One region of the Lysinibacillus sp. A4 genome, then DNA from elsewhere that is predicted to be linked to it. Evidence: riboswitches for the same ligand, from Rfam matches in the RefSeq annotation. Region 1 holds a riboswitch; each other region holds the start of a gene.
What was found. A riboswitch is a leader RNA that binds a small molecule or an ion and turns the genes downstream of it on or off. The one in region 1 is predicted to bind cobalamin.

Region 1 (10,861 bases):
AAATGTGTATTGTCTCGTACCTTTTCTAAACGTGTCACGATGTCCTCCACAGTGGCGCCTTCATCTCGCATGCGGATGGCCTCTCGTAGTTGGATAGCTAAACCAATCGCGATAAAGCGTGAGTCAATGACTGTCACATCGGCATCTGTCATTTGAGCTGCTTGACGAGCTGATTCTACTGTGCCACTCATACCACCAGTCATATGGATGGAGATAATTTGATCGCCATCTTTACCGAGCTCATCATATAATTCCTTAAATTTACCTGGTGCTGGTTGTGAACTTTTCGGTAAATTTTTTGCATTTTTCATTAAGCCTAAAAAAGATGGTGGCTCTAAGTCCACTCCATCTGTATATGTTTGACCATCAATTTGAATCGTTAAAGGCACGATATGTATGCCATGTTGTGCTACTTCTTCTTTTGTTAAATCACAAGTTGAGTCCGTTACTATATGAATTCGTCTCACTTCGACACATCCTTTTACTTCATTAAAATTTATTATATAGACTAATGAATCATTATGTAAACATGACATTTGTCATTAGGCAAAGCTCTGTCCTAGCTAGCATGTAAACGCTACCTTGGATACTATAGCGTTTTCACCTACCTCTTGTCTATCAATGCCCCTCAAAGAATATGACAGGCTTATGACATTTTTGATATGAACTATATGACAAATGTAAATGTTCATCTATAAATTATTGGGGTATAGTAAATGTACGAACGAAAGGAGTGTTTCAAATGGTTGATTCATTTGACTATAAATCATGGAGGGAAGAGCTGTGGAATGCCATAACACACGGTATTGGTTTCATTGCTAGTATTCCAGCACTGGTTGTTCTACTGTTAGCAGCCGTACAAACAGGAAATGCCCTACATATTACAACCTTCAGCATTTTCGGTGCGTCTGTCATCATTCTGTTTTTAATGTCTACATTACTACACAGTATGCCAGAAAAATATAAACACTTTTTCGCTATTTTGGACCATTCGTCCATTTATATTTTAATTGCCGGCACCTATACGCCGTTTTTATTAATTGCCGTTGGTGGTGCCCTTGGATTGACGCTACTATGTATTATTTGGTCATTGGCTGTGCTTGGTGTATTGTTTAAATGTTTCTTTATTAATCGCTTTGAAGTACTTTCATTAATTTTTTATATTGGCATGGGCTGGTTAATTATATTTGCCATTAAGCCCGTTTATCTGTATTTAGGTTTACATGGCTTTGCTTTACTGCTAGCAGGTGGGCTATTCTATACGATTGGAGCCATCTTTTATGCATGGCGCTCTCTGCCCTTTAACCATGCAATCTGGCATCTCTTTGTGCTAGCTGGCTGTGCCTCCATGTATGCGTGTGTTTATTTTTATCTATAATAAAAGCAATCGCTCATTGTGAAGGGAGCGATTGCTTTTTCGTTTATTTACGTTCAAAAATTTGATATTGGAATGTATAACCTTCTGGTGCTGTTTCAGGCTCCTCTGAAGAGACTTGAACAAAATCTTGCTCATAGCTCGGGAAATAGGTGTCTCCCTGAAAGGCATGATTAATTTTTGTGATATACAAGCGATCAGCCATCTCCATCACTAAACGGAAAATTTGCTCGCCGCCAATAATCATCACCTCAGGTACATCTCCAGCTAGCGCTAAAGCACCTTCCAAGCTAGTCACAATTTCAATGCCTTCTGCCTGATAGTTTTCGTCACGTGTAATAACGATGTTGCGTCGCCCTGGAAGTGGTCGACCGATGGATTCAAATGTTTTACGTCCCATAATCATAGGCTTGCCCATTGTTTTTTGTTTAAAATACTGCAGATCCCCAGGTAAATGCCAAGGCATCCCATTGTTATATCCGATGACGTGATTGTCATCATGTGCCACAATTAAAGAAATCATACTGTCCCTCCAAATACTTTCGTCCCTTTTATTATAAACATAATGCGCTTATTTCACCTATTTTTAAATAAATAAACATTTGTTACACCTAAATCCTAGTAAAATTATATGAATAGTTTATAATAGGAATAACAAACCTCTCAATAAAGGAATGATGAAGATGATAACTTTAAGAAAAGAAGCTGTTCAATATCTAGAAGCTCAGCGTACTGGTACACCTTATTACAAAGTTTCACCTCAGGAAGCGAGAGCCATGCGGACGGTTACACAATGGCAATCTGCACACAAACCGAAGCTAGCATCCATTGAGGATCACAAAATTACAGTGCGAGATGGCGAACAAATTACAGTTCGGCTTTATACGCCCGTTCTCGGTAAAACATTACCTGTTATTGTTTATTATCATGGTGGAGGCTGGGTCTATGGCAATCTAGAATCTGTCGATGCAGGCTGCCAGTTATTAGCAGACCAGGCACAGGCGATTGTGGTATCAGTGGATTACCGCTTAGCACCTGAATATCCTTTCCCAACACCCTTACATGATGCCTATGATAGCTTAGTATGGGTGCACGATCATATGGAATCCTTAGGTGGCGATGCAAGTCGATTATCAGTTGCTGGGGACAGTGCTGGCGGAAATTTGGCTACTGTAGTTGCATACTTAGCTACTGCACTCGAGGGACCATCGTTACACGCTCAAACACTCATCTATCCTGTCACAAATGTCGATTTTTCAACAGTATCTTATCTGGCATATGGTGAAGATTACGGCTTAGATACACAAGCCATGCAGTGGTTCTCTCATCACTATACAGAGGAAGCAAACTTCACAAATCCACTTGTGTCCCCACTTCAGCTAGAGGAAGTCCGTAACATGCCGAAAACATTCATTATAGCTGCAGAGGCAGATGTTCTCTTTGATGAGGGTCTAAGCTATGCACAAAAGTTAAAGGCTGCTGGTGTGGTAGTGGAACATATTACAATGCCAGGTTTAATCCATAGTTATTTCAGTAAAATGAATTATTTTGAAGAAGCAACGATTGCAACCGTGACAAAAATTGCGCAATTCCTGAAATAAGTTTGGCTATCCCGCGCAAACAGTGCGATAATAGAGCAAAACGTTTTTTAAAGGATGACACTATGACACAAACAATAGCTCTACAAGTACAACAGCCCTTTTCTGATCAATTAAAAAAAGGCTTCCCACTTATTTCAAAAGATGCGGTTGATGCACGACGTTTACCTGCTGAGCAAGGAACACTCCTCAGACTCATGGATCATCATAACCGTTTTATTGGAACAGGTTACTACGGCATCCAAAACAAAGGGATTGGCTGGGTGCTAACGACCGATGCGAATGAAACAATTGATAAAGCTTTTTTTATAAAAAAATTCAAAAAAGCCATCGACAATCGTGCTGCATTTTTTAGCAATGAAAACACAACAGCCTTTCGTGTGTTTAATGGTGAAGGAGATGGCATCGGCGGTCTTACGATTGATTTTTTTAACAGCTACTACATGGTAAGCTGGTATAGTGAGGGCATTTACTCATTTAAAGAAGTGGTGTATGAGGCGCTTGCTGAGACAGTAGACTACCAAGCGATTTATGAGAAAAAACGCTTTGATAGTAAAGGACAATATATCGAGCAAGATGATTTTGTAATGGGCACGCCAGGAGAATTTCCTATCATGGTGAAGGAAAATGGTATGACCTATGCGGTGCATTTAAACGATGGCGCCATGACAGGGATTTTCCTCGATCAACGTGAGGTACGATTGGCTATTCGAGAGCGTTATGCCAACAACACAGACATGCTGAATACATTTTCCTATACAGGAGCATTTTCTGTGGCAGCCGCTCTAGGAGGAGCCATCAAGACAACGAGTGTAGATGTGGCAAAGCGTAGTCTAGCCAAAACGATTGAGCAATTTAGTGTCAATCATATTGATTATGAGGCACAGGATATAAAAGTCATGGATGTCTTCCATTATTTTAAATATGCACAACGCCATGCTTTACAGTTTGACCTTGTCGTATTAGACCCACCTAGCTTTGCACGTACGAAGCAAATGACCTTTTCAACGGCAAAGGACTACCCTAAATTACTAAAGGACACGATTGCCATTACCGCTAAAAACGGCATCATTGTGGCTTCCACAAATAATGCCAGCTTTGGCATGAAAAAGTTCAAAGGCTTTATTGACCAAGCCTTTAAAGAGACTCGTACACGCTATAAAATTGTCGAGGAATACGGTTTACCGAAGGATTTCCGTGTACCACGTGAATACCCTGAATTTAATTATCTGAAGGTCGTGTTCATCCAGAAAATCGACTAACCAATCGAGAATCACACCAAGGTGTGATTCTTTTTATGTAAGGAAAAGTTGATTCTACCTAAGGAGGTTCGGTACCTCTACAATAAAGGTTCCAAAAGATTGAAACGTTATAAACAATCAAACAGAGCCCTTCTATTAAAAGTAGCCTAAGAAGATGTTCTCTTCTTAGGCCACCCGATTATAGATATTTCACAAACCAATCACGGATATATTCAAGTCGATTAATTCGTAATGTAGGCTTTCCACTTCTTGAAAGTTCATGATTCGCCTCAGGAAAACGCACGAATTTTGTTTGTTTTTTACGATATTTTAAGGCGATAAACAATTGCTCTGCCTGCTCAATTGGACAACGATAGTCTTTTTCACCATGTAAAATCAATAATGGTGTCTCCACTTTGTCTACATACTTCAGTGGCGAATGATGCCATAGCTTCTCTATATCATCGAGTCCTGCTTGAATTTGCCAGTCTGTAAAATAATAGCCGATATCACTGACACCAGCAAAGCTAATCCAGTTCGAAATGGAGCGCTGCGTCACAGCTGCTTTAAAGCGATTTGTATGGCCCACAATCCAGTTGGTCATAAAACCACCGTAGCTTCCACCAGTTACACCTAGACGATCTTGATCAATAAAATCATAGTGCTCCAGAGCGTAGTCTACCGCTGCCATTAAGTCCGCATAATCATTCCCACCATAATCGCCACGTACTGCATCCACAAATTTTTGGCCATAGCCATGACTACCACGCGGATTCGTATAAAGCACTGCAAAGCCTTGTGCAGCAAGGATTTGGAATTCATTAAAGTAGGTATTGCCATACATTGCATGCGGACCACCATGGATTTCAAGAATGAGAGGATACTTCTTCCCTGCTTCATAGCCAACTGGCTTCATAATCCAGCCGTTGACCTTCCAGCCTTCAGCACCTTCAAATTCGATACTCTCTGGAACAGCTAATGTTTTGGTTTTTAAAAAATCTTCATTAATGGACGTCAACTGTTCTTTGTCACCCGTTTTTAGGTTCACATAAAACAGATCGCCTGGATTGGTCGTTGTGCTAATAGCCGCAATAGCCTGATCGTTTTGCGCATCAAGTGAGAAGCCATAGACATATTGATCATCATGGATAGCTGGGTAAATTTCGCCATCTACATTTCCGTAATAAATCGCCGCATTGCCGTGATCTGTGACTTGGAAGTAGAAGCTATGATTATCATTCATCCATTGCACTCGTGGTGACGCTACACCTTGCAGGAAATCACCGATGACATAATCACCAACAGGCGCATCAAATTCACTTGTTACACAGTTTAGTAGTTTTTGCTCCATGTCATACATCCAAAGCTTTGCTTGTGTGGCATTTTCAAATTCACGTTCTCCACCTACAAAAGAAAGATAGCGACTATTCGGAGACCAAGCCGTTTGGTAATAAGCACCCGAACCTTCTGTTAGCTTGTGACTCTGTTTCGTTTCTAACTCCAATAAATAGATATCCACATTAAATGAGAAATCTAAATCCTCCGCTTTATTTGCTAAGTACGTAAGGTATTTGCCATCTGGCGACCAAGTACCTAGATGGCAGTACTCTTTGCCTTCTGTCACTTGTTCTAGCTCTCCTGATGCCACATTGACAATGGCAATATGGGTAAACTGCTCCATATCAATAAATCCACCAGCATCCGATTTGTGTTTCATTTTCTCGATTTCTAGTGGCTTTAGTTCTTTATCCTTTTTCTTCTCATCCTCCGCTTTATCTAGGATGGTTTCATCTTTCCCTAGCACGACTGAAAAAGCAATTTTCTTGCCACATGGTGACCAGACAGGGGAGGTCGCTCCATTTTTACAATGTGTCACCTGTTTTGCCTCTCCACCTGCTTTCGAAAGAACATAAATTTGCGACTTACCTGTTCTCGTTGACAAAAATGCAATTTGACTGCCATCTGGTGACCAAACAGGGGAACTCGTTCTATCTTCACCAAATGTCCATTGCTGTGGTGTTTTGTCCTTCAAGTTTATGTAAAACAAATTCGATATATAGTCATTTTTCTTCTCGTCCATACGAGTCTCTACATAAACTACCTCTGTCCCATCTGGTGAAAGCTGTGGATCTGCTACTGATTTTAAGTGATAAAGATCTTCTGGTTGGATCCCTTGTTTCGATGTCATGTTCTTGCTCCTTTGTATTGTAATTTTCTGTGCCTTACTACAATACTTCGACACCCTAAGTAATATCCCTCTATTTAATTGAATTTTTTACTAGTTCCCAATATTCTGCTGACTTTGTTCTGCGATAAAATTTATAAAAGGGCTCATTTGGGCGAGCATGCTCCTTATAAAGGTTTATCAGGTGCAGTAAAAAATCTTCAATTTGTGTGACGTCTACCCTCTTAGCGAATAACGTGCCAGCCTGTGCCTTTGCTCCCATCGGTACTGCCCCTAAATAGACATCAAAGCTTTCTTGTTGGTAAACGAGTCCAATATCATCATAGACTGCATTGTAGCAAGCTGATGCACATCCATTAATATTGACACGCACTCTTGCAGGTACCTTCATCCCCTCTATGGCATGATAGAGCTGTTCGGTTATCGGAGCAGCCTCCATTTTCTCCCCATCACAAAAATCACAGGCCTTCATGGCTATGATTGAACCAGAGGGAGCAACATAAAGACCTGCTTCCTGTAAGGCTTGTACCGCTTCCGTGGCATCGCACGTTGGTATGGATACGAGTATACTATAGGAAGCAGAATATTTTATCGCCCCCTTTTCGCCAGCAATTTCGGCTATTTTTTGGAATTGTGCAGGAGTATAATGCTTATTAATAATGCCAGGGCTAACGGCTAGACGGGTAAACTCACCATGACGGTTCAGTGTTTCAAATGTTAGATCTGGTACATTTTTTTGAAATGCGTTCATTTTTATCGCTCCTTATAAAAAAGGAGCTAGCAAAACGCTAGCTCGAATGGATTAAAAGTTTTCAGGATAGAAGCCCTTTGCTAAAATTTCAATGGCCTCTGCCGCACGAACCCCTTCAGACGCTGCTGAAAGTGGCAGGATGACAAAGCGCTCATTTTTGACCGCTTCCATCTCCTTTAAGGCTGGATCATTTTTTAAGAATTGGATCTTTTGGTCTGCCGTTGTTTCACCGTAATCAATCACGACAACTACCTCTGGGTTGCGGTCTACTGCATCTTCCTTCGACACAGTTGTCCAGCCTGATTCCACATCACCAAAGATATTTTGTCCACCCGCGATTGTCACAAGCTCATTCATAAAGTTTTGACCAGCTGTAAATACATCCTTTTCACCGCTATCAAACACAAGAACACGTAATTTTTCGCTATCTTTTGGTAATTTAGCTTGTACTGCCTCTACATCTTTCGTCATTTGCTCAATTAAAGCTTCGCCACGATCCTCAATACGGAAAATCTTCGCGATATTGCGAATATCAGTGAAAATATCCTCTATTGTTGGCTTTGTCATGTTGGAAGCCGTATGTAAATACGTATGGATGCCTAATTCTTCAAGCTCTTCTGGTGTGCCTACACCCTTTTCGCCAAAGCCACTTTTCCAGCCTGCATATAGGAAATCTGCCTCGGCATCAATGACTTGCTCCTTCGTTGGGTATTGATCGGAAAGAACAGGGACTTTATCGTATGCCTCTTGCAGTGGTTCATAGATTTTATCATCTAAGTAAGCTGTCCCTACCATAGAATCCTCTAAACCAAGTGCTAGCATGATTTCTGTCACATGCTGATTTAAGCTAATCGCTTTTGTTGGTGCTTCCGTATATGTTTGCGTTGTGTCATTATTTTCAATGGTTACTTCTGCTGCCGCCTCAGATGGCTCAACCTTTTCACCTTGTGCAGCTGATTCCGTTTTGTCCTTTGCGTTACAAGCCCCTAAAACAGCGACCAAGGCAATGATCATCATCAGCCATATACTTTTCCATTTCTTCATGTCCTTTTCTCCTTTGCTGTTAAAATATAGAAAGAAATCAGAGACTTCTTTACTACTAAGGTAGTTGGAAGGGCATAAAAAAACCCTCTTGTCGCCAAGAGAGTAGCATAGTGAAATAACGGTATCATTACCTTCATCACTATCCCCATCCTCGTGGTTCTTAGTCAAAAAATACATACTGGCAGGTATCCTGGCTTAGGTTCATCATCTATACGCCTTCCCATAGTTTCACTACAGTGGCATGCTGTATAGACTCCCCATTTACAGTTGCGGGACAGCATCGGAATTGCACCGATTTCCCTTTTAAGCAAATGACAAATGCCATTTGCACCAATACGTTCTATAATGGTCAATACTATTGATAGACTAGCAGAAGAAAATTTATCGCGCAATCAGTAGTATGACACTAAAAGTATAATCATCATTATATTAGCACTATTTTGACATAAAGACGAACTATTTTACAAGAAATATAGAAGCTAGTATTCTGTTACAATAAAAAGATAGCATTCTATAGAAACGAGGATTTCTTATGTACAAAACGATCGGTGTACTTGCGCACGTGGATGCAGGAAAAACGACCTTCTCTGAGCAAGTACTTTTTCATACAAATAGTATTCAAGCACGGGGGCGTGTTGATCATCAGGATACCTTTCTTGATCATCATGAGCTAGAGCGCAGACGAGGCATTACGATATTTGCCGAGCAAGGGCGCATGAATATTGGCGATGATACATACACATTGATTGATACGCCAGGGCATGTCGATTTCTCCCCTGAGATGGAGCGTGCCATTCGTGTGATGGATTATGCCATTATTATCATTAGCGCTGTCGAAGGGATACAGGGCCATACAGAAACAGTGTGGCAACTTTTACGTCAATACCATGTCCCTACCTTCTTCTTTATCAACAAAATGGATCGTGAGGGTGCCAATATGAAGGCTGTCATCAGACAGCTTCGCAAAGATTGCTCTCAGCATGTATTGTTCATCGATGAGCCACTGCGAGCAGACTATGTATCAAATAATATTATGGAATGGCTGGCGGAGCGCGACGAAAAATTGCTTGATGCCTTTCTAAATGAGTCATTGGAGCATGAACAGTGTCTTGCTCAATTAAAGGAAATGATTAAAAATGAAGGTGCCTTCCCTTGCTTTGCTGGCTCGGCCTTAAAGGATGAGGGCATTCAGGAATTTCTTGACCAGCTCCCGCTGTTAACGGCTTCCCATTTTGACAAGGATGCCCCGTTTGAGGGTGAGGTTTTTAAGATTCGTCATGATGGGCACCAGCGTTTAACCTTTATGAAGGCAACCAAGGGCTCGTTGCATGTACGAGATGAATTTTCATTTGACGAAGTAACAGAAAAAGTGACCGAAATTCGCCTTTATAACGGCAGTCGCTTTGAGACCGTTCAACAGGTAGAGGCAGGAGAAATTTTCGCTGTCAAAGGACTGAGCCAGGCAAACATTGGGGATCGAATCGGTACAACGATGCTATCACAGCCCTATGAGCTTGTCCCAACCTTACAGGCAAAGGTTCAATATGAGGGTGATCAGCATATCAAGGAAGTGCTACAGATTTTCCGTTTACTCGAAGCAGAAGAACCGTCCTTGCGTGTGGTCTGGCAGGAAAAATTTCAGGAAATCCATGTGCATATTATGGGTGCCATTCAATTGGAGGTCCTGACTGAGGTATTAATGACGCGTTTTTCATTAGCTGTCTCCTTTGGTGAACCGCAAATTTTATACATGGAAACCATTGCGACGACCGTAACGGGCTATGGTCATTTCGAGCCCCTCAAGCATTATGCAGAAGTTCATTTATTAATGGAGCCAAATCCACGTGGAACAGGTAATACCTTCACCAATGCCTGTCATGCCGATCATTTATCTGTAGGCAATCAGCGCCTTGTTGAAAAGCATCTGTTTGAGCGTGACCATCATGGGCTACTGACAGGCTTCCCTGTAACAGATATTCATTTTACACTTCTAACAGGTCGCGGGCACAATGAACATACATCGGGGGGAGATTTCCGTGAAGCCAGTTTCCGTGCCCTGCGTCAGGGGCTGGAGCAGGCACAAAATGTCCTACTTGAACCCTATTATCGCTTTAAAATGAAAGCTTCAAATGACTTTATCGGTCGTATGATGACTGATATTCAGCAAGCAGCAGGCACGTTCGATGACCCGATTTTATCCGAAACGGATGTTATCCTAACAGGTCGTGCACCTGTTGCCACTTTAATGAGCTACAGTACAACCTTTGCCGCCTATACAAATGGGAAAGGTGCACTCACACTCCAATTTGATGGCTATGATGTGTGCCATAATACAGAGGATGTGATTGCACAGATTGGCTATGATAAAAATGCCGATCTTGAGTATAGTTCCTCTAGTATCTTTTGTGCAAAGGGCAAAGGATATTCGGTTCCATGGCAAGAAGCACAGGCAGCCATGCATTGCCTGTAGGATGGGATGAGCCTGCTCGCTTCGGGTATTTCCGCGGGTATTTCTTTCTTGGGCATAAATATATCTCTACCCTGCCATAAGATATTACAAGCCCTCCAAAAAATGGAGGGCTTGTTTTTATAGTGCACTGACAGCTTTCTTTGTTGGATTGTCCAACAAATATGCGGGTTCAACTATTACATAGTCATGCTTGTTCG
Region 2 (10,861 bases), on a different contig from region 1:
GTACCAACCTCGGCATCACCAACACCATAAAGATCGAATGTTTTGACGGTTTTTCCGTTTGCATCTAACACTCGAATAACACCATCCAACGCTTTTTCTGTTTGGAGTGAGAAGAAGACTTCGCGTTTCTGGTCGTTATTCCATTCAAAATAGTCTTTATCACCAAATGGTATACCTGCATTTAAATATTGCGTTGCAACCCATTTCTCATCCTTTTTCACAAGAACAGATGGCTTGCTAGGTACACCATTTACTAATTTTGAATCCGCATCTTCATCCACATGCTTATGATCAAACAATGTTAATGTATAAGGCTGAATCGATACTTGGCCAAGCCCCATGCTGTTGACTAGAATAAAATAGCCTCGATCCTTCTTTGCCTTAAACGATGTATTTACATCGTTTGTACCCATCATTCCAAGTAACATTTCAAGAATATTATCACCTAAGCCAAATGGAATTTCTGTCTCCATTTCTTTGGCATCAATCTTCATATTGCCGTTCGTATCTTCGATAATAGCTCCTGCAAATTTCAAGTCTTTTTGCAGTTCTTTAGGTAGCTGAGCCAATTGTTCATTAGTAAAAGGAACTGAAGAAAGAAGCAGACTCATGACCTCATCATTGCCTTGTTGCTTATAGTAGTAATAATCTACATCATCTTGATAAATCAGATGGTCTCTATAAGTAGTACCTGGTTGAATTTTTAGCGCTTTTGCTTCCTCATGATTTTTTGGATTGTACTCTGCTGGAATATCGCCTATTTTCTTTGTTTTCAATGTATAAGGTTCAGCAGACCTTTCGCCAGCATTGACAACGGCTACCACGTATGTTTTGTCCTTTTTCAATGGTATGACCTTTGCATCGTCTTCGTTACCAGCTGAACCAAGTAGTAGTGCCAGTATACCAAGGTCATTAGTTAAGGAAGAAACGGGAATTAATTCTTTTGTTTCTTCATCATATTCAAACACTGTACCTGTCGGCATTTGGTTCATGCCTTTCAAAAAGCTGAAGCTATAAAGGGCGTCTTCCTTCGCTTTAAATAAGAAATAATCCTCATCATAATCTGTTTGGAAATAAGCTTTTTGATCGTCACCTATTTCAAAGCGGATTGCCTGCTTAATGATAGGGTCAACATTTTCTAGGTTGCCTGAAGCCGTAGGATTCAATAACATACTCATCAGGCTGTCAATTTCATTACGTTTTTTTATGTTGTTTTCTATAAGCGGTAATTGGCTCTCTGGAACATTTTCTTCGATCATGGCTTCATCTACAGGTAGACCATCCTCATCAGGTGGGAGGGAAACTACTTCACCTTTTAATGTGTAAGGAATCATCGATTCACTGATTGTTTCTTCTTTTTCGATGCCGCCACTAAAGAACATCTCCATAGAAAACTCGCTATTACTTTCATTAGATACACTTAAAACGTACTCTTGATCTGGAACAGCGTCGATAATCATACGAACCGGTTCACCTTTTGCTGTACCATAAGCGGTCTGCATTGGATAGGCTTCTTCTTCACCTTCATCATTTTCAGCTTGATCGATTTCTTCTGGTGGCACAGGATTAAAGTCATCTTTTAGATAAAGCTCCATAGAGGCAGTGACACCAGGAATTCCCGATAGATCAAATTGTAACGTCGTCGGTTTTTTGACAGAGAACGTGAAGTAATCTTGATCTTGTTGTTGATCTTTTGACAGTAATGTATAGTTTTTACCTGCTGTACTATATGGGAACTTTTTAATAGGCTCCATCGTAGACTTGTCTATTGTATCAATTGGCAAGTCCTTCGTCGTTTGTGCTGTAAAAATGTAAGTAGATTTGCCTTTTAAACTATAGCTTCCATTATGATCTTTGACACCAATAACAAGCGTTCCCTTTTGATCTGCTTTAAATAGATAACCTTCTTTTTTTCCTACGCGAACATCATTGACATGGATAGGCTCTACATCTCCAATCCCGCTATTTGGGTAGAAATATAAATCAAAGGCATAGTCGTATTTGTCAGCGCCTTTTAATGTTAATTGAGCATATTCATTTTCTTCTAAATCGACTTTATACCATTTCTTTTCGTCTTGCTGTTCAAAAGCACCCTGTTCTGTATTTAGCTTATTTTTAGCAAGGATCTTGGCGTTCTTAATACGATCTTCCTTTGTCTCTGAATAATGCTTAGGCAATTTATTTAAATCAAATTGTAATGCTTTTACAGGATCAACTAATCCGTGACCATAAGTAAGATCATAGCCTTTCTCGCCCAAATCTTGTGCGGTCATTTCTAAAATCGCTTCTATTTGATGCGGTTTTAAAGATGGGTCTTTGGATTTAAGAAGAGAGGCGATACCTGCCACGACAGGAGAGGCCATGGATGTTCCACTAAACTTGACAAAAGATGATCCTTTCTTCGCATCATGAACGGTACTATAAATGTCTTCACCTGGTGCAACAATATCCACAGACGGGCCGTAATTGGAGTAGCTTGATAGTTTGTTGCGTTCGTTTGTTGAACCAACACTAATGACACCTTCGAAAGAAGCGGGGAAGGAATATTCATCTGTCGATTCATTTCCTGCGGCCGCCACAATTGTAATCCCACTATCAATCGCCTTCTGAACGGCTTCCTTCATCAGGGGAGATTCACCATAGCCTCCTAGACTCATATTAATGACGTCAACGCCCTGCTCAATTGCATAAAGTATACCCTGTGCAATGATGAAATCATTAGCACCTTCTTTGCCGTTAAATACATCAATTGGCAGTAACTTTGCATTCGGATTAATCCCATGCCCACCTACGCCATTATCTTTTGCTGCGGCGATAATACCTGCCACATGTGTTCCGTGATCGCCTGAATAGGTAGTATTAGCAGGTGCTGCTGCATTATAGGGTGGGAGTACTTGTGACTTTAGATCGGGGTGTTTAAAATCTACACCAGAATCAATGACAGCAACTGTGACATCATGGTTGCCTGCTAATTCTAGTGCCTTATCCATTTGCAGTAAGTTTAAATGATACATCTCTTGTTTTTTAGGATCAGCTTCTTTATTAAAAGAATGATAGATGTAACTAGGAGATACACTTGATATTCCGTTTTGCTTTAAATAGTAAGAGACGGCTTTTTCGATCGATACGCCTTTATTTAGTTGTACAACATCATACCCTAATGAAGGAATGGAGCGGATGACCTTGGAGCCAATTTTTTTATGTACGTTTTTATCAAGACCTGAATGCTTGATAACAATTGTATCCTTACTCATCCATTTTTCTTCATTCTTCTCTGTTTGTTTCGCACTGTTTGCCAGCATGTTTTTCGCTTTATGCTGAGGTGCCTCAGCAAAGGCAGAAGCAGCAGGAACCATGAGTGCAGCAGATGCTACAACAGCGACTGATTTTTTATACCAACTTTTCAATTGTTATCTCTCCTTGGTGTTATAAATTAAATCTCGACTATATTAATACGGACAAAGATTAGAAAAGTTTCGTAATGGAGGAAAATTTTTCTTTGCTATTTTAATTTTTGGTAGGTATAACGAAAAAACCTAGCATTATTAAAAGCTTTAGATCTGTTCTATTAATTGTTGTAGCTCCTGCTTGGAACGAGGGATGTTGATATTTTCCTGCAATAGCTTCTTTTTTTGCAAAGCTATGACCATTTCAAAAATCCATGGACGTTCAAGATGCGCGCGATGTAACAATTCGTCTTCATAAAACAAGGTGATTGGATCACCGTTATAAATAATTTTTCCAGCCTCCATAACAATGATTAGATCGGCCCATTCATAGGCGAGAGGTATGTCATGGGTTGCTAGTAAAATGGTTCTCTCACCATCATCTAAATTGGCTAAGTATTGTAATACGTGTGTAGCATAATAATTATCAAGACCTGCTGTTGGTTCATCTAACAAAAGGACAGAGGGCTCCATCGCTAAAACACCTGCCATTGCTACACGTTTTTTCTGACCTACGCTTAAAAAATGAATGGGTTTATCAAGCAAATCTTCCACTTCGGTTTGCGCAACGGCCCATGCTATTTTTTCTTCCGTTTTTTCAGTAGACCAGCCGAGATTCAATGGGCCAAATGCTATATCTTGCTTGACGGTCCCTGAAAAAAGCTGATGATCTGCATTCTGAAAAACAATGCCGACTTTTTGGCGTAGGGCCTTTAAAGCTTTTCGACTATATTCCAGATCGTTGCCTTCGAATACAATCGTTCCAGCTGTAGGTTTTAAAATACCGTTAAGATGCTGAAATAAAGTCGATTTTCCTGCGCCATTATGTCCGAGTATGGCGATTTTTTTACCTTTTGGAATGTCTAATGTAATATCTGACAACGCCTTCGTACCATCCGCATAGGCATAAGATAATTGGTTGAGTTCAAAATAAAATGCTGTCATGTAAAATACCCTCCATATACGATGAGGACTAGTAAAATAGCTGCCATGCCTAGCCAATTTTTCTTGCTATAAGAGCCCATCTCTTGCCAGTAGACTGCATCGCCTCCACGTGATTGCATGGCATTGTTGAGCTCTCGGCTACGCTGAAACATTTCCACAAATAATGCCACAATAAGCATGGAGACAGAGCGTAGCCATTGCATCGGTGAATGATAGCCAAGACGTGCTTGCTGGGCGAGATGTATATTTTGCATACTTTCTAAAAACATAAAAATAAAACGATAGGTTAGTTCGACGAGCTCCACTAATAAAGAGGGGAGTCGCCATTGTCGTAGCACATAACATATTCCTTGTACGGAAGTGGTTAGAATTAAAAAGTATAAACAACTAACGCTGCCAAGGACAATAAAGAACAGCTGTTGCGCTGCTAACACACTTGCATTCCCGATAAAGACAGTCCAATTCCTAAATGTAAACGACCAAATATGGGCAGGGAGTGTATTCGTTGATGATGTAAAGGAAAGTAAAATAGAGACGAGACTTGTTAATAAGAAAAAGCTAGGTAGCAATAATAATTTGCCGTAGTATGCAAGCGGAATTTTTGCACCTAAAATGATAAAAGCACTCATTACAAAAAATGTAATGAGTGAAAGTCGTTCATCTCTCATGATGAGCGTTATGAGAAGTAGTCCAAGTGAAAATATCATTTTTTCTAGCGGATGAACGGACGCTAGCTTATTCAGATAGGCATACTTATCAATGAGTAACATAATGGTTAACCTTCTTTGTGTTTGCCACGCATATAGCCGATGAAGTAGCCAATAAAGCCAGCTCCTATAGCTGCCTGTAGCACGAATAATAAGCTTTCGATTTCACCACTTGGTGGCTCCCATAGACTTTCAAACCATGGTTCATATTCCGCATTGATTTCACCAATAGCTGCTTCTGCTTCTCCATCAGCACCACCAAATTCAGCACCTTTTTGTATGAATAAGGGAATGATGGCTAACAACACAACAATTGCTAATAACAATAAATTTTTTTTCATTTGTTAATGTGCCTCCTTTGTTGAGAAAACACGTAACGTTTTTAATTCGCTAACATTGTATTTTTTCAAGAAATTCATCACAATGACCGTTAAAATTCCTTCACTCACTGCTAAAGGAATTTGAGTTAAGGCAAAAATACCTGCAAACTTTGTAAAGGATGCCATAAAGCCTCCAACCTCTGAAGGAAAGGCTAGTGCTAGTTGTACAGAAGTCACAATGTAGGTACCTAAATCACCAAGCATAGCTGCAAAGAATATGGCTAGTGAAAATGACAACCCTACTTTTTGAGCCCCTTTAAAGACAAAGTAAGCAATAAAAGGACCAACAATAGCCATAGAAAAGGCATTAGCCCCTAAAGTTGTAATTCCTCCATGAGCTAATAATAAAGATTGAAATAATAAAACGATTGTTCCAATTACACTCATTGCTAGAGGGCCAAAGAGTACTGTCCCAAGTCCTACACCAGTTGGGTGAGAGCAACTACCTGTAACTGAAGGGATTTTTAGGGCGGATAGCACAAAGGCAAAGGCTCCTGAAAGCCCCAAAAGCATTTTTGTTTCAGGATTTTCATCAATGGTTTTTCGAATAGAACGCAATCCTAGAATGATAAATGGGATAGAGATCACCCACCAAAAAATAGCCCATTCGATTGGTAAAAAACCTTCCATGATATGCATGGCAAAGGCACGTTTTGGCACGATTAAAAAGGCCAGTAAAAAATAACTAAGTTTCCACCATGATAATTTCAAAAAGCTTTCCTCCTAACTAATTAATAGATTTTTAGAATATTGCGTGCGTAATTAAAAAAAGCACTTCTCCTTAGGTGGAAAAGTGCATAGCTAAAAAAGCAAATAACAGTCTCATCTGCTAAGCCGCACACCTATCCTCGTAGGTTGAAACGATCACTTATTTTTCGGCAGGTCTCCTGGCTCTAGTTCAATGCTTTATAGGTCTTCCCATCCGTTGGACAGTGACATATTCTATAAAGCTCCCTATTACAGTGGCGGGACCGCGCCGGGCTCAAACCGGCTTCCCTTTTAAGCAAAATGACAAGCACTTTGCACCGAAAAACATTCAAATTGTGAGATTTCACGACAAAGTGTAACATGAATTTCCATAAATATGCTATACCTTTTATGAAATTTTTTAAATTAAAGGTCACAGTGAATATTCTGATAAAATTTTGTGCGCAAATTATATAGATTGTATAAATTTCATACCTAGTTCCATTCAAAATTGATAAATTTGTCATAAATTTTTAAAGAAATATTGAAATTTTAAAATAATAAGATATGATAAAGACAGTTTTCTATTTAAAATTCTAATAAAAATTTCATATAAAACGTCAATAAGTGCTCGAATAGCTCGAGATAATAGGGAAATTGGTGAAAATCCAATACAGCCCCCGCTACTGTAATAGCTGATGAAATCGCAAAGCCACTGGTACAAACTTGGGAAGGTGCGACAGTAAAATGAAGCTTAAGTCAGGAAACCTGCTTATTTGATTGTGCATGCAAACTTTTCGGAGGGAGAAGTTGAAGCGAAAGCGGGTACCTGTATTTCATTCTATTCGTTTTTATTTGGCTTCTACAAAACCTTTACTCTTCGTTATAGAGTAAAGGTTTTTCTTTTTCCAAAAAGCAAATGAGGGGAGACAGAAGATGACAACTTGGAATTTAGAGGGGATGAAAACACATCTCTTTATTTGCAATGGCAGTAGCTGCATGAAAAAGGATGGGGAGGAAATTACCTTAGCCATTCGAGATGAGATACAACGGCAAGCACTCGATCAGGAAATACATACGACAAGAACGCGCTGTAATGGACGCTGCAAGGATGCTTGTGTGGTAATCGCTTATCCTCAAGGAAACTGGTATCGTGTGCCATCAACAGAGCATGCTAGAACACTAGTACAAGATTTACATCATGAATCCTTATACAACGAACATGTCTTTACACTTCGTGAAGGTACATTACAGCGTACTGCTCAAACAACTGCCATTAAAGGGATCGAAAAGGTGAAAGAGGGGTAACAACATGGCGCAAAAAGGAAAAATTTTCGTAGTAGGCTTTGGACCTGGAGATTTTAAGCATATTACGACACGTGCAGTAGAGGCTTTACAACAAAGTGATATGATTATAGGCTATAAAACCTATGTAGAGCTGATTCAAGATTTAGTAAGTGCAAAATCGATTGTTAGTACAGGCATGACAGAAGAAGTGTCGCGTGCACAGGAAGCCGTTCGTCAAGCCGAAGCAGGGAGCATCGTCTCAGTAATTTCGAGTGGTGATGCAGGCGTCTATGGCATGGCAGGATTAGTCTATGAGGTGTTAATTGAGCTAGGCTGGACAGAAGCAACAGGAATTGAAGTTGAAATTGTTCCTGGGATTTCTGCGATTAATTCATGCGCTAGCATACTTGGTGCACCTATTATGCATGATGCTTGTACAATCAGTTTGAGTGACCATCTAACACCTTGGAATTTAATTGCAAAGCGTGTCGAGGCAGCTGCAATGGCGGACTTTGTCATTGCTTTATACAATCCTAAAAGTGGACGTCGAACAAGACAAATTGTCGAGGCTCAACGAATACTCTTAGAATATCGTTCGCCAGACACACCAGTTGGGCTTGTGAAAAGTGCCTATCGAGAACGTCAAGAAGTGACCATGACAACACTAGCAGAAATGCTAGAACATGATATTGGTATGTTGACAACTGTCATTATCGGGAATTCGTCAACATTTTTCTATGACAATAAGATGATTACGCCCCGCGGTTACCAACGTAAATATACCCTGGGTGAAGAGAAACAGCCATTACGTCCACATCAACGTTTACGCGAAGAAAATGAACCTTGGGCAATGAACCAAGAGACGGGAACAGCGCGAAATGACTTTACGGCTGACCCTAATGCAGGGCGCTTTAATAAACCCAGTATAGCCGCTACGCCAAAGCCGAAAAAAACAGCTCTTGAAATGGCTACAGCGGCACTTGCAATGGTAAAAGGGACAAGCGCAGTCAAAGTAACACCGAAGCTTGTACAGCAAAAAATAGAATCTATTTTTGAATTAGCAGTAAGTCCTGGTGTAGCCAATAAGTTTTTTACTCCCCAGCAAATGATGATGTTAGCGGAGGTCGTTGGGGATGAGGGGACGATGGAATACACACCAGATCATCAAATTCATTTGAAAATACCAACGACTGCCCCTGAACAGATCACAGAGAAATTACAGGAAGTAGGGTTTTTATTATCCCCGATTGGTGATGTGTTATCACTGAAGGCTTGTGATTTTTGCTACGGTGAAAAGGCTGATTCAATACCATATGCAGAGGAAATACAAGAAAAACTAGGCGGTATGTCCTTACCGAAGACATTAAATATTGGCTTTAATGGCTGTGGGATGGCCTGTTATCGGGCTGTATTTGATGATATTGGCATCGTCTACCGCAAAAGTAAATTTGATGTCTTTATTGGAGCAAAACCAGTCGGTCGTACAGCACACGCAGCACAGCCTGTTGTAGAAGGGCTGGAGCCTGAGCAGCTGATTCCACTCATTACAGATATTATTGAAGAATATAAAGCAAATGCTCATCCAAATGAACGCTTATTTAAATATTTTAAACGTGTGAAAAAAATACTGCATTTTACGTATCAAGATATGTCTTCCAAAATAAAAGTAGAGCCAGCTCCGTGCGGCGACTAGTAAGGAGTAGAGAGATGAAAGCTATTTTATTTGTCGGCCATGGGAGCCGTTTAGCAGCAGGAAATGATGAGGTTCGTACATTTATCGAACAAATGACACCGCGTATTGATGAACAATTTTTAGTGGAAACTTGTTTCCTTGAATTTGCTTCACCTAACATCGAAGAAGGTATTACAAACTGTGTGAAAAAGGGAGCTACAGAGGTACATGTAATTCCAATCATTTTACTGCATGCAGGCCATTCAAAACTGCATATTCCAGCGGAAATAGAGCATGCGCGTGAGCATTATCCAACAATTACCTTCACATATGGTCAAACAATTGGTATCCATGATGAAATCTTTGCCATTTTACAAGATCGCCTAGCTGAAATTGGCTTTAATTCAGAACAAGAGCAGGAAGACACAGCGATTTTATTGATTGCACGAGGTGGCAGTGATCCATCTGCTAATGGTGATTTTTATAAAATCACGCGACTTTTATGGGAAAAACTACCTGTGAAATACGTAGAAAGTGCTTTTATGGGTGTCACAGATCCACGAGTTGAAGAAGGAATTGAACGTTGTGTCAAACTAGGTGCAAAAAAAATCATCATGTTACCATACTTTTTATTCACAGGCATTTTGATGGAACGCATGCATGGCATGTGTGAGAAGTTTAATGAACTTTATCCAGATTGTGATATTCAAATTGCTAACTATTTTGGCTACCATGAACGGTTACAAAATGTTTTATTAGAGCGTATTGAACAGGCAATCAACGGTACATCAACAGGTATGCAAGATCTAGAAGATTATCGCGCCTATGCGGCAGTACATGGACATGCACATCACCATCACCATCATGATCACGATCATGGACATGCGCATCATCATCATCACGACCATCACCATCATGACCATCATGACCATCACCATCATGACCATCATCATGAAGAGGAGCCGGTAAAATGATTTTCATGTTAGCAGGGACAAGTGATGCAAGGGATCTAGCCCTTGCATTACAAAGCGCAGGTTATGCGGTAACCGCTACGGTCGTCACTGAATCGGCAGCCTCTAGTCTTGCTGACGTTGGCCTGCCACATTTAATCGGTAGACTGACAGCTGAGGAAATGGCGACCATCATGACAGAGCAGGGCTATCAATTGGTGGTAGATGCTTCTCATCCATTTGCGGAGGAAGCCTCTAAAAATGCGATGGCAGCGGCAGAGCAGGCAAAGATTCCTTATATTCGCTATGAAAGAGCTCATGAACATTATGCCCATCCTTTGATTACTGTTGTAAAGGATTATGAGGAGGCAGCTCAGCTAGCTGCAGAAAAACGCGGTGTCATTATGCTAACGACAGGTAGTAAAACACTCGCTACATTTACAAAGGTTTTACAGGGCTTAGAAAACACAAGAGTAATCGCTCGTATGCTTCCACGACTAGATAATATGGAAAAATGTGAGGCACTTGGCGTGGCGCAGCGAGATATTGTGGCTATTCAAGGTCCGTTTTCAAAGGAATTAAATGAAGCTCTATTTCGTCAATACGGAGTGACGTTGATGATTACCAAAGAAAGCGGTAAAGTGGGCTCAGTTGATGAGAAGCTAGAGGCAGCTCTCGCATGCCAGATTGAAACGATTCTTATTGCACGACCAAATATACAGTACGGCCAACAATATTCAACATTTGAAGAAGTATTACAGGCTGTTGAACATACAATTTAGGAGGC
Region 3 (10,861 bases), on a different contig from region 1:
CCCAGCTTTATGGGGAGATAATTCATTTAATGATGGCGCAGGCATGGCACGTATGTCAAAAATGGCTGGCTATATTCAAAATAATATGCCGATAGGTGCAGCGGGGACCTTAACAGATCAAGAAGCTGCAGATTTAGCTGCCTTTATTTTATCGCAAGATCGTCCAGAGTGGGCAAACCATGAAAAAGACTGGCCAAAAGGCGGACGTCCAAATGACATCATGACTAAGGAAAAACGTGAACAAGTTAAAAATGGTACGATTGACTGGGAAAAAGTTTTGTCTACAAACTAACGTAGAAAAGGGATGCTGATAATTGGCATCCCTTTTAATTTATTTAAAATTATAAGCAGTTACTATTTTGTCTCTGTTTGTTGTGATATCTGTAAAATATTCATATAAGCAAATCCCTAGGAATGACCCACTTACATTAAAGACGTTAGAAAAACCGCTATTTTGAAGGGCCATAACAGCATTATAGCTACGTTGACCAGATCGGCAATGCACATACACTGCTTGATCCTTCGGAATTTCATCCATTCTTACCCGAAGTTCACTTAGAGGAATATTGTGTGCATTGATGAGATGACCTGATTCAAATTCATTTTTTTCACGAACGTCTAAGAAAAAGGCTTGATTTTCAATGAGTTCCCTCACTTCATCAACTTTTACCTGCTTAAAGTGTCCGTGTAATAGATTTTGAGCTACAAGAGCTGCCAAATTAACGATATCACGGGCAGTGCTAAACATTGGGGAATAGGATAACTCTAGCTCCTTTAAATCTTCTAAAGTACCACCCATGGTGATGAGGGTAGCTATTACGTCAATCCTCTTATCTGCATTACCTTTGCCTATTGCTTGAGCCCCTAGTATTTTACCTGTGGGTGTTTCATAAACAAGCTTAAAGTGAAGTGGATGACTATTAGGCATTAGTCCTACTTTGTCGGGAGCTATCAAATAAACACTTTTTGCTTGAAAGCCATTTGCTAGGGCTGTTTTTTCGTTCAAACCTGTTGTCGCGCATACGAGATCGAAAATTTGTACGCTTGAAGATCCAATGACTCCTTTGTTGTGATGAGGGATGTTATACATATGATTAGCTGCTGCACGTGCTTGTCGTTGAGCGGGACCGGCTAAAGCAAGGCGCGTCTGTTTATGGGTAAGCTGATGGAATACTTCTATCGCATCTCCCACAGCATATATGGAAGGATCAGACGTCACGTAATTTGCATCAACTTGGATACCTCCGAGTTCACCAATTGTTAGCCCGGCCTCTTTGGCTAAGCGGATTTCAGGTCGAACGCCAATTGCTAATACGACTGCTTGTGCTTTCAATTGTTTGCCTGAGTTCAACGTCACATTATTTGGTGTAACCTTTGCAAGACCGTCATTGACAATAACTTGAATCCCTTTATCAGTCATTTCCTTGTGTAAGATTTGAGCCATATCATAATCAAAAGGGGCCATAATTTGTTGGCCGAATTCAACTAGAGATATATTATAGCCTGCTAGCTTCAAATTTTCCGCTACCTCTACACCAATGAAGCCTCCGCCGACCACGGCAATATCCTGTACATTATCTGCTTGTAGATACCAATTTAAACGGTCAATATCAGCCACGTTTCTAATAGTAAAGACGTGCTTAGATTGAATGCCCTCTAAGTCAGGGACGATAGGACTTGCTCCTGGGGATAAAATTAATGTATCGTAACTTTCCTCATAATCTCTATTCGTTTTTAAATCCTTAATGGTGATGGTTTTTTGCTCTCTGTTAATACGTACAACTTCCTGCTGAACACGAGCCTCTATATTGTATTTTGTTTGGAAGCCTTGAGGCGTCATTAAAATTAATTTGTCGCTATTTTCAACAATCCCGCTTAAATGGAAGGGGAGAGAACAATTAGAGAATGAAACATTCGGCCCCTTTTCAAATATAATAATTTCTGCCTTTTCATCTAGACGACGAAGACGAACAGCTGTGGATGCACCACCTGCAACGCCGCCGACTACTAAAAATTTTTTACTCAAATGTAAACACTCCTTTTCTTAGTAAATACATGATGGGGTATTTGAAAGCTTATAAATAAAGATTTTGTTTCTATAAGTAAGTAGATTATGTAGTTTAAATACTACAAATAAATAATATACCCTAAAGGGTATATTATCAAGGTGCAAAATTAATAAATTTTCTGTGGTGTTCCTTCTTCAAGAAAGTTGGTGCACAAATTTGCTATACTAACGGTAGTAGGAAATGGAAATGGCACAGGGGGTGAAACTGTTGATCTTTTTGAAATTTTTAACCCAAATCCTCATAGTATCGGGTTTGATTTATATTGTGAGTGGACGATTAATTGGCTCGAATATCAATTTTGTACGAAGAGTGCTGTCAGTTGTTATTAGTGTGACATTAACCTCTTTTGTGTATTGGTATTCTTATCTGCGCCATACAGATTTTTTATCAGAAACGATGATGCAAACAGTAACCGAGGTAAGCACACTGATTTGGATCGGTAGTATGCTACTAATTTCGATGTTGCTTTATTTGGTATTTGAGCTTTTTGACCCGAGTGGTATTACAAATGGAGATCGCCGTCACGGCCAAAAATCTTTAATACTACGATTGCGTAGCTATTGGCGACAGCAGAAACGCCTGCGTCAGGTATTAAAAATTGCTGTTACAAACGGTGTCGTACAAACGATTAAATATGCGAGGCAACGAGAAAATGAAAAAGAGCTTGCAATTGCTTTGCGCGCAACGTTAGAACAATGTGGTGGGATTTTCATCAAATTTGGCCAGGTGCTTTCCACACGAAAAGAGCTTTTTTCACCTATTTTTATTGATGAATTAGAAAGACTTCAACACCGAGTAAGGCCTTTATCAGAGGAGCAGGTGAAACAAATTTTAGAGAGGTCTCTTCCGCAATCAATGGACGAAATATTTAGCCAATTTCAAATGGAACCCATTGCAGCAGCCTCTATTGGCCAGGTGCATAAAGCAAGGCTTAAAAATTATGAAGAGGTGGTAGTCAAGCTATTGCGTCCAGAAGTAAAGGGAATTATGCGCGATGACCTTGAAATTTTAGAGGAATTTGCTAATTGGCTATCCACAAAATCAACCTGGGCAGAATCATTGGGCTTTCGAGAGTTGGCTGGGGGATTTGCAGATGGGTTACGTGAGGAGATTCATTTAGATATTGAGGTACGTAATACGCTACAGGTGAAGAATGCTTTGGCGAAAAGCGATTACAAGGTTCGCATTCCTAAAATTTTTACGCCTTACAGTAATGAAAATGTTATTGTGATGGAGTATATTCGTGGACAAAGTGTGGCAGATGGGGCATCTGAATTTAATCGCTTGTCTATTGATCGTAGGCAGTTTGCAAGAACCGTACTCTATTCATTTTTTGAGCAGATGCTATTCTCTGGTATTTTTCATGCAGACCCGCATCCAGGAAATATCCACATAGATGAAACAGATGGCACACCAGTCTTGCTTGACTTTGGCGCAGTAGGACGTTTAGGTGCAACACAGCAAGAAGGCTTAAAGTTATTTCTGATGGGCATTCAACTAAATGATTCAAGTGTTTTATATGATGGTTTAACATTATTGGTGGAAAATGCTGATCATGCAGAACGTGCGAAAATGGAGCAGGCAATCGACCAAATATTACTGAAAATTTCCTATGTTGACCGTATACCAACTGAAGAATTAATTCACGCGCTATTTACAGTGGTAAGAGATTTTGGACTTGCATTTTATCCAGCAGTAGGATTAGCTCTCCGTTCCTTAGTGACGTTAGATGGCACATTACGGGTAATAGATCCACGTTTTGATATCTTTACTGAGGCAAAGGATTTTTCTGCTACATATATGCGTGCCTCTTTCCTTAAGCCTTTTAAAGAACCGATGGCAACTAAGGAGCGGCTGCAAGAAGAATTATCTATGCTAATACCGACTTTACGTAAAATGCCTAGAAGAGTCGATCAGCTCATTCAGCGAGTTGAGAGCGGAAAAATCATTTTACATCATGATGTCTTTTCGGATGAACATAATTCACGTTTTATTACACATTTGTTTTCTCAATTTGTTTTGCTGCTGGTGGGTATAACTTTTGGTATTATATCTGTCGCTCTTTTAGCTATTTCACAATTTATCCACGATTCTTATGCGGTCTATTTGAACACAGCGGCATATTTAGGTTTATTTTTATGTGCTATTTTGTTAGTGAGATTATCTATACAAGCCTTAAGGTCGATGAAGCAATAGGTAGGGAATTTTTTCCCTACCTTTTTTCTTTGGCACCTAGAAATATTACAAAAACATTACAAAAGATCTGTTAGGTCTAATGTCGAATTAGCTAATAGTTTCTTTGTGTAGAAGAAAAATGTGTTTTGTAGAATAATGTAGTTTAAGTGCGAATGTTACAGAATTATTTCGAGTTTTACTAATGTATTAAATAGACATGAAATAGTATAAAAGTTATGTAGAAAATGCTAAACTTTAAAAGGCTAAAATAAATATAAGAACATTTGATTAAAATAGAAATCGTTCAAGTGATTACATAGAATATCGAGAGCGAAATTGATAGATGAAGGGAAATGAAGGTAACGTGGCTAAGCGTAACAAATGGCGTAAGTCGATGGTGCTAGCATTAGCACTAGCTGGCGGCTTATTATTTAATACAATTCAACCAACAGAAGTACATGCCGAAGAAACTTCTCAACAAATGATTGAGAAAAAGGCTGAAATAGATGCACAAATTAAAAAATTACAAGAAGAACTAACGAAACTACAACAAGAGATCGACGCAAAAGTAAAGGTATTTAAACAAGTACAAGCAGATATTAAAGAAGTGGATGCTAGTATTGTTGAAACACAAAAACGTATCGAGCAACGTTCAAAAATTTTAAGTGAGCGTATGGCTGCATACCAAGCACAGGACAACACTGTAGGTGTTTATTTAAATGTAGTGCTTGAGGCAAAAAGCTTTGCAGATTTAATGGATCGTGTCGTAGCGGTAAAAACATTAATGGATGCTGACCAAGAATTAGTAGATCAACAGGAAGCAGATAAAGCAAGCTTAGAGCAACAAAAAGCTACATTAGATGAAAAACAAAAGGAACTTCAAAAACAATTCCAAGAGCTTCAGCAAAAAGAAAGCGAAATGGAAGTGAAGAAAGCTGAGAACGAAGCGAAATCACTTGCATTAAAAGCTGAAATTGCAACGAAACAAGAAGAAGAACGTTTAGAAGCTGAGCGTAAAGCAGCTGAAGAAGAGGCAGCTCGTTTACGTGCACTTCAAGCAGCTACACCAGTTATACAAGCAACTCAAAATAATGGTGGAGGCGAACCACAAAAAATTATTGTTGGGTCAGGAGCTGGCACTGTTTCTTCAGGAGATGCCATTTCTACAGCTAAACAATTCCTAGGACGCCCTTATGTTTGGGGTGGTAGCAACCCATCGACAGGCTTTGACTGTTCAGGTCTTGTACAATGGTCATATAAGCAAGCGGGTGTTTCTTTACCTCGTACAGCATCACAACAATATTTAGCAACACAACGCATTTCAGCAGGTGAAGCACGCGTTGGGGACTTAGTGTTCTTCAGCTATGGTTCAGGGGTAGCACACGTAGGTATTTATTTAGGTAATAACACAATGATCGACGCTCAAAACAATGGTGTCGTAATTGAATCACTTGATTGGTGGAATCAATACTTAGTAGGCTTTGGACGTATTCAATAGGCCTCACTATTATATAGACGGTTGAGATAAGAAAAAGGTCATCTTTGTAGAGAAAAATATACAAAGATGGCCTTTTTTGTTTTTGGAATGCTATTCTTTCAAAGAAACAAGACGACAACTTCTATTCTTGAAAAGAGATTTTCCTGCATACTAGATGGATATTAAATTTTAAAATTTACTTTGATGACACCTGTCTCTTTCAACGCTATAAAGAAAATAATAACGAATGGGCCGACAAGTAAACCGATAATACCAAATAACTGTAGACCTATGAACATGGAAATTAATGTTGGTAAAGTGGATAAACCGATATGGTCTCCCATTAATTTAGGCTCGACTACTCGACGAATAATAAGTAAAATAGCAGCTAAGATGAATAATTTTACAGCTATAGAGGTGTTTCCCATCAATAGGTGATAAAGTCCCCATGGCGCTAGAATAATGATAGAGCCTAGGAATGGTACAATATCTATTAACCAGATAATAATCGTCATTGTTACTGCGTATTTCGGTTGGATTAATAGCAGTCCAATGAGTGTGACGCCTCCAATAATAAAGCTTACAAATAAGTGAGCCTTCATATAGCCAAGTGTTGCATCTTTTAAGCGATTTAAAATAATTTTTATCTTCTTTGCTGTATTGGGCTTTAAATATTTATAAGTGATTTGCTTTAACTTAGGCAAATCAAGCATAAATAGGAATAGCGCAATCATATAAACGAGAAGACTGATGAATAGGCTGGGTATCTCTGAAAAGAAGGCAGAAACTTTGCTATAATTAAAGAAGCTTAAAAAGGATTCTTCAACTTTCTTTATGAAATCCATTGTGGTTTTTTGAAGCGAAGCACTTACTTCAGGTGGAAAGTCTTCTGTATATTTAGAAATATTTTCTTGCATATGAAGCCACATATCTGATAGCTTGGAAATATAATAGGGAGCTTGCTTAGACAGTAAAATTATTTGTGTCATTATTTGGGTAATGGACAGATAACAAATAATAGATATAACTATTACACTCACTATGTAAATAAAAGCAACTGCTATTTTCCGTGACATTTTCCATTTCCGTTTAACGAACATGACAAGTGGTTCTAAGAAAAATGCACTAATCCCAGCAAGGATTAAAGGCATGGACACTGGGATAACAAAATACGCAGCTAGAAGTAGGGATATAATCACAATCAACCGAAAAATCAATTTCCTAGCATTAAATTTATTCATAAACTCACCTTCTTTGCGAAAAAAATTAAGTTAAGTGTACCATAAATCAAATTTTATTACGTTCTGAATCAATAAAGGTAGGGATGAATTATGGAAAAAGAGATTTTGCAACTTTTTAGTAATTTAACAGAGCATGATCGCGATATTCAATATGAATCTTACGAGGAATTAATGAAAATTATGCAGGAACCTGTAGATTGGACATATGCAGTTTGGGAACAGCTAGTAAAAGCACTTACATACAATAATGGTTATTCTCGTGCACGTGCTGCACAAATTTTATGCGCTTTAGCTGCAAAAAGTGATCCAGAAGAAAGGGTCTTGGAGGATTTTTTAAAGATTTGGGCTGTGACTTACGATGAGCAATCTGCTACAGCAAGGCATGCATTACAAGCAATTTGGAAAATTGGACAAGCGGGTCCAGTACAAAGAGATTTGGTTGTATCGTATCTAGCTAAAAGATTTCAAACATGTATAGATGAAAAACAGCCATCTCTTATTCGTCAGGATATTATTATGTCATTTAAAAAGCTATATGATCAAACAAATGACTCGAAATTATTAGATATTGCCCATCGTTTAATTAATGAAGAACAAGATGCTAAATATAAAAAGAAGTATAAGTCAGCCATCCGTTCAAAGTAGCGAGGTGGTGTTTTTTTGTGCAAATTCTTTGATGAGCGGTAGAATAGTCAACTATAATGAATGAAAAAAGGGGATTATGCATGAGCATTTATAATTATCTAGTTCGGAAGCCTAATGGCGAAATTTTATCGATGGAAACATATCGTGGAAAAACAATGTTAATTGTTAACACGGCAAACCAATGCCGATTTACATATCAATTTGAAGACTTACAGAAAATGTATGATAAATATGGAAAAGAGAATTTTGTAGTTCTTGGATTCCCTTGTGATCAATTTGGCCATCAAAATCCTGAAGATGGGGAGGAAACTAAGCATCTCTGCAAGGTAAACTATGGGGTCACATTCCCGATTTTTGAGCTTGTACAGGTAAATGGAGAGGCTACCCATCCACTCTTTAATTATTTAAAGCATGAAGTGGATTACCGAGAGTTTGGGAAGGCAAGTATGCAGGAGAAAATGTTGGCAGAAGCAATTGTTCAACTTGCCCCAAGCTTTTTAGATGGTCGTAATATTCGCTGGAACTTTACAAAATTTCTAGTAGATGCTAATGGTAAGACCGTCTCACGCTTTGAACCAACAGATTCACAGCTCGATATTGAAAAAGCAATTGAAACACTATTATAGTAAATTTCTTAATAATGTAAAAATTTGTTAGGGTTTTCTCTTCAAGTAGAAACATTGCTATATTTTAAAACTGAGTACAGCTATTTTTTCTGAAGCATATATGATAAACTGCTTTACAAATGAAATATTCTTGCAGAATAAAGGTGCTAATTAGCATAATCGGGAATCCGGTGAAAAACCGGAGCTGTTTCCGCAACTGTAAGTGCAGCCATTATAAAGATTTACCACTATCTCAAAGAAGATGGGAAGGTCCTTTATAACACATTCGTTTCATGTGACGAACTGTACAAGCCAGGAGACCGACCTTTATTTGAACGTATAAAAACTTCTCGGAAGCTAGGAGGATATACGGCAAATACATAGGCTTTGTCCAGTTTGATGGCTCATTATGTTATTTTTGTCGTTCCTTTGCAAAAAGGAGCGACTTTTTTATGCCTTTCAAATAAGAATTTTTCATTATAGAAAATAGGGGGGAAGCAAGTGAAAAAAGATGCCCGTTATTCTTGTTATCCATTTATGCGTGAGAAAGCTTCAACGGTCGATTTTGAAATTCGAACAGATAGCCTTACAACACATCTAGGAGTTGCATTAGCTGCGGTAAAAAAAGAGGATGTTCAAGTCGTTGCTGAGGATTTATTGCTTATGTTACCTATGGCGTATCATGTGAATGGCTCAGTTCGTGGGAAATTAGCAGTAACTGAAGAGGATTTATCTTGGTTAAGTGAGCGTTATGATTTTTACGTTCGCCATGTGAAGGAAGAGATTCAAAGTTTTGTTTTACCTCAAGGAACAGAGGCCGCTGCAGCCTTACATCTTTGTCGCAGTGAAGCAAAAAAATCATATCGTACTTTACACAAAGTATCAGAAGAACGAGAGGTTCCTGCTATTCTTTTCGATTACCTTGGTTTATTAGCTAATGTATGTTTTGTCATGGCTGTTTTTATGAATCAGCAAGCTGGAATAGCTGAAATACCGTTTATTAGTAAATCCTACCCAATGAAAAAGAAAAAGGAGAATAACAATGAAGAAAGTATTTAATTTCCAATGGCTATCAGTGCTCTTACTTGCACTGGTATTAGCAGGCTGTGGCACTGCTGAAGATACAAAAAATAAAGATGCTTCGCAAGATACACAACACGCAGAGAAAACAAGCTATAAAGTGACAGATGACCGTGGAGTGGAAATAGAGTTTAAAGAAGTACCAAAAACAGTTGTATCTTTACAACCAAGTAATACTGAAATTTTGTTTGCTTTAGGTGTTGGCGATAAAATTGTAGGAGCAACTGAGTACGATACTTATCCAGAGGAAGCACAAAAAATTGAACGTGTCTCTGATACTACGAACTTTAACAGTGAAAGAATTATAGCGTTAAAGCCAGATGTTGTCATTGCTTATACAATCGGTGATAAGGATGCCCTAAAGCCGCTTGAGGACGCAGGAATTAAAGTGTTTGTTATTCAATCTGCGACAACTTTCGATGATGTTTATGGAGATATCGAACAAATTGCTGCTGTGATGGATGTTGCTGATATAGGAAATAAATTAAATGAAGAGATCAAGGCGAAAATTGCTGAAGTACAAACGAAGGTGAAGGACGTAAAAACGCCGAAAAATGTTTATTTAGAGGTTAGCCCTAAGCCAGACATATATACAGCAGGCTCTAGCACTTTCCAGCAAGAAATATTAGATGCAGCTAATGTTAATAATGTTTTTTCTGACTTGAATAGCTGGGCAAAAGTGAATGAGGAAGATGTTATTGCGAAAAATCCAGATGTTATTTTAACAACAGTAAACGATACAGAAGATCCAATAGGAGAAATTCTTGAACGAGATGGTTGGAATACTGTGACAGCTATTCAAAACAAAGCGGTATTGTCCATCGATACAGATATCTCTAATCGACCTGGTCCGCGTATTGGTGAAGCTGTAGAATTAGTAGCGAAAGCTGTGTACCCCGAATTATTTAAATAAGAAATGTTTCCATGCTAGCTGTGAGCCATTCAGCTAGCATTTTTTATGTGGTTTAAATTATTACCTAGCGTGAAAATTGGAATTAATGTAGTTTGTTCTTTAAAATAAAAGTAAGTATGCTTAATAATCTTAGGAGGTGTAGTGATTGGAGCAATTAGAGACAAAGGTAATTCCATTTGAGGCAGTCTATAATTTCCGAGACATGGGTGGATATAAGACAAAAGATGGGCGTAGGGTAAAAAAAGGTTTATTTTACCGCTCAGCTGCTCTTGGAAAAATGACACTGGCAGATAAAGAGCTATTTGAAACATTAGGGATTAAAACCATTTTTGATTATCGCGATAACAATGAGGCGTATCATAATCCTAACCCAGTGTTCTCGCATGCTCAATATATACAAATCCCAGCGAAGGGTAATCATGCTTTTGAAATGCCTACCAATGCTGGTGGTAGAGATTTCTATAAAGTGGTAAGCCCTGAGATGTTTCGGGATTTTTATGCACAAATGCCTTTTAACAATCTTTCATTTAAAGAGTTAATGCAAACGATTCAAAATCCTAATAATCTAGGTCTTGTCCATCATTGCGCAGTTGGTAAGGACCGAACGGGTATTGGAGGAGCACTTATTTTACTAGCTTTAGATGTACCTGAGGAGA

Region 2: linked by a shared signal. The riboswitch ahead of NY607_RS10850 ((2Fe-2S) ferredoxin domain-containing protein) and the one ahead of NY607_RS00165 (ABC transporter substrate-binding protein) in region 1 are both predicted to bind cobalamin.
Region 3: linked by a shared signal. The riboswitch ahead of NY607_RS15490 (hypothetical protein) and the one ahead of NY607_RS00165 (ABC transporter substrate-binding protein) in region 1 are both predicted to bind cobalamin.

The regions. Positions count from the first base shown of each region.
Region 1 covers NZ_JANWTB010000001.1:20,292-31,152, forward strand. The annotation lists gene NY607_RS00130 (DegV family protein) at 1-467, opposite strand, end outside; gene trhA (PAQR family membrane homeostasis protein TrhA) at 743-1,378, shown strand; gene NY607_RS00140 (dihydrofolate reductase) at 1,422-1,898, opposite strand; gene NY607_RS00145 (alpha/beta hydrolase) at 2,059-2,976, shown strand; gene NY607_RS00150 (class I SAM-dependent rRNA methyltransferase) at 3,039-4,235, shown strand; gene NY607_RS00155 (S9 family peptidase) at 4,414-6,402, opposite strand; gene NY607_RS00160 (precorrin-3B methylase) at 6,473-7,150, opposite strand; gene NY607_RS00165 (ABC transporter substrate-binding protein) at 7,202-8,194, opposite strand; cobalamin riboswitch at 8,358-8,544, opposite strand; gene NY607_RS00170 (elongation factor G) at 8,727-10,664, shown strand; gene NY607_RS00175 (hypothetical protein) at 10,782-10,861, opposite strand, start outside.
Region 2 covers NZ_JANWTB010000004.1:433,929-444,789, reverse strand. The annotation lists gene NY607_RS10875 (S8 family serine peptidase) at 1-3,407, opposite strand, end outside; gene NY607_RS10870 (energy-coupling factor ABC transporter ATP-binding protein) at 3,555-4,391, opposite strand; gene cbiQ (cobalt ECF transporter T component CbiQ) at 4,388-5,161, opposite strand; gene NY607_RS10860 (energy-coupling factor ABC transporter substrate-binding protein) at 5,167-5,439, opposite strand; gene NY607_RS10855 (energy-coupling factor ABC transporter permease) at 5,443-6,189, opposite strand; cobalamin riboswitch at 6,339-6,523, opposite strand; cobalamin riboswitch at 6,774-6,955, shown strand; gene NY607_RS10850 ((2Fe-2S) ferredoxin domain-containing protein) at 7,102-7,473, shown strand; gene cobJ (precorrin-3B C(17)-methyltransferase) at 7,478-9,145, shown strand; gene NY607_RS10840 (sirohydrochlorin chelatase) at 9,160-10,098, shown strand; gene cobK (precorrin-6A reductase) at 10,095-10,856, shown strand.
Region 3 covers NZ_JANWTB010000007.1:105,714-116,574, reverse strand. The annotation lists gene NY607_RS15525 (c-type cytochrome) at 1-292, shown strand, start outside; gene NY607_RS15520 (FAD-dependent oxidoreductase) at 332-2,026, opposite strand; gene NY607_RS15515 (ABC1 kinase family protein) at 2,277-4,265, shown strand; gene NY607_RS15510 (C40 family peptidase) at 4,588-5,742, shown strand; gene ytvI (sporulation integral membrane protein YtvI) at 5,904-6,962, opposite strand; gene NY607_RS15500 (hypothetical protein) at 7,053-7,607, shown strand; gene NY607_RS15495 (glutathione peroxidase) at 7,688-8,233, shown strand; cobalamin riboswitch at 8,358-8,555, shown strand; gene NY607_RS15490 (hypothetical protein) at 8,714-9,271, shown strand; gene NY607_RS15485 (ABC transporter substrate-binding protein) at 9,255-10,205, shown strand; gene NY607_RS15480 (tyrosine-protein phosphatase) at 10,351-10,861, shown strand, end outside.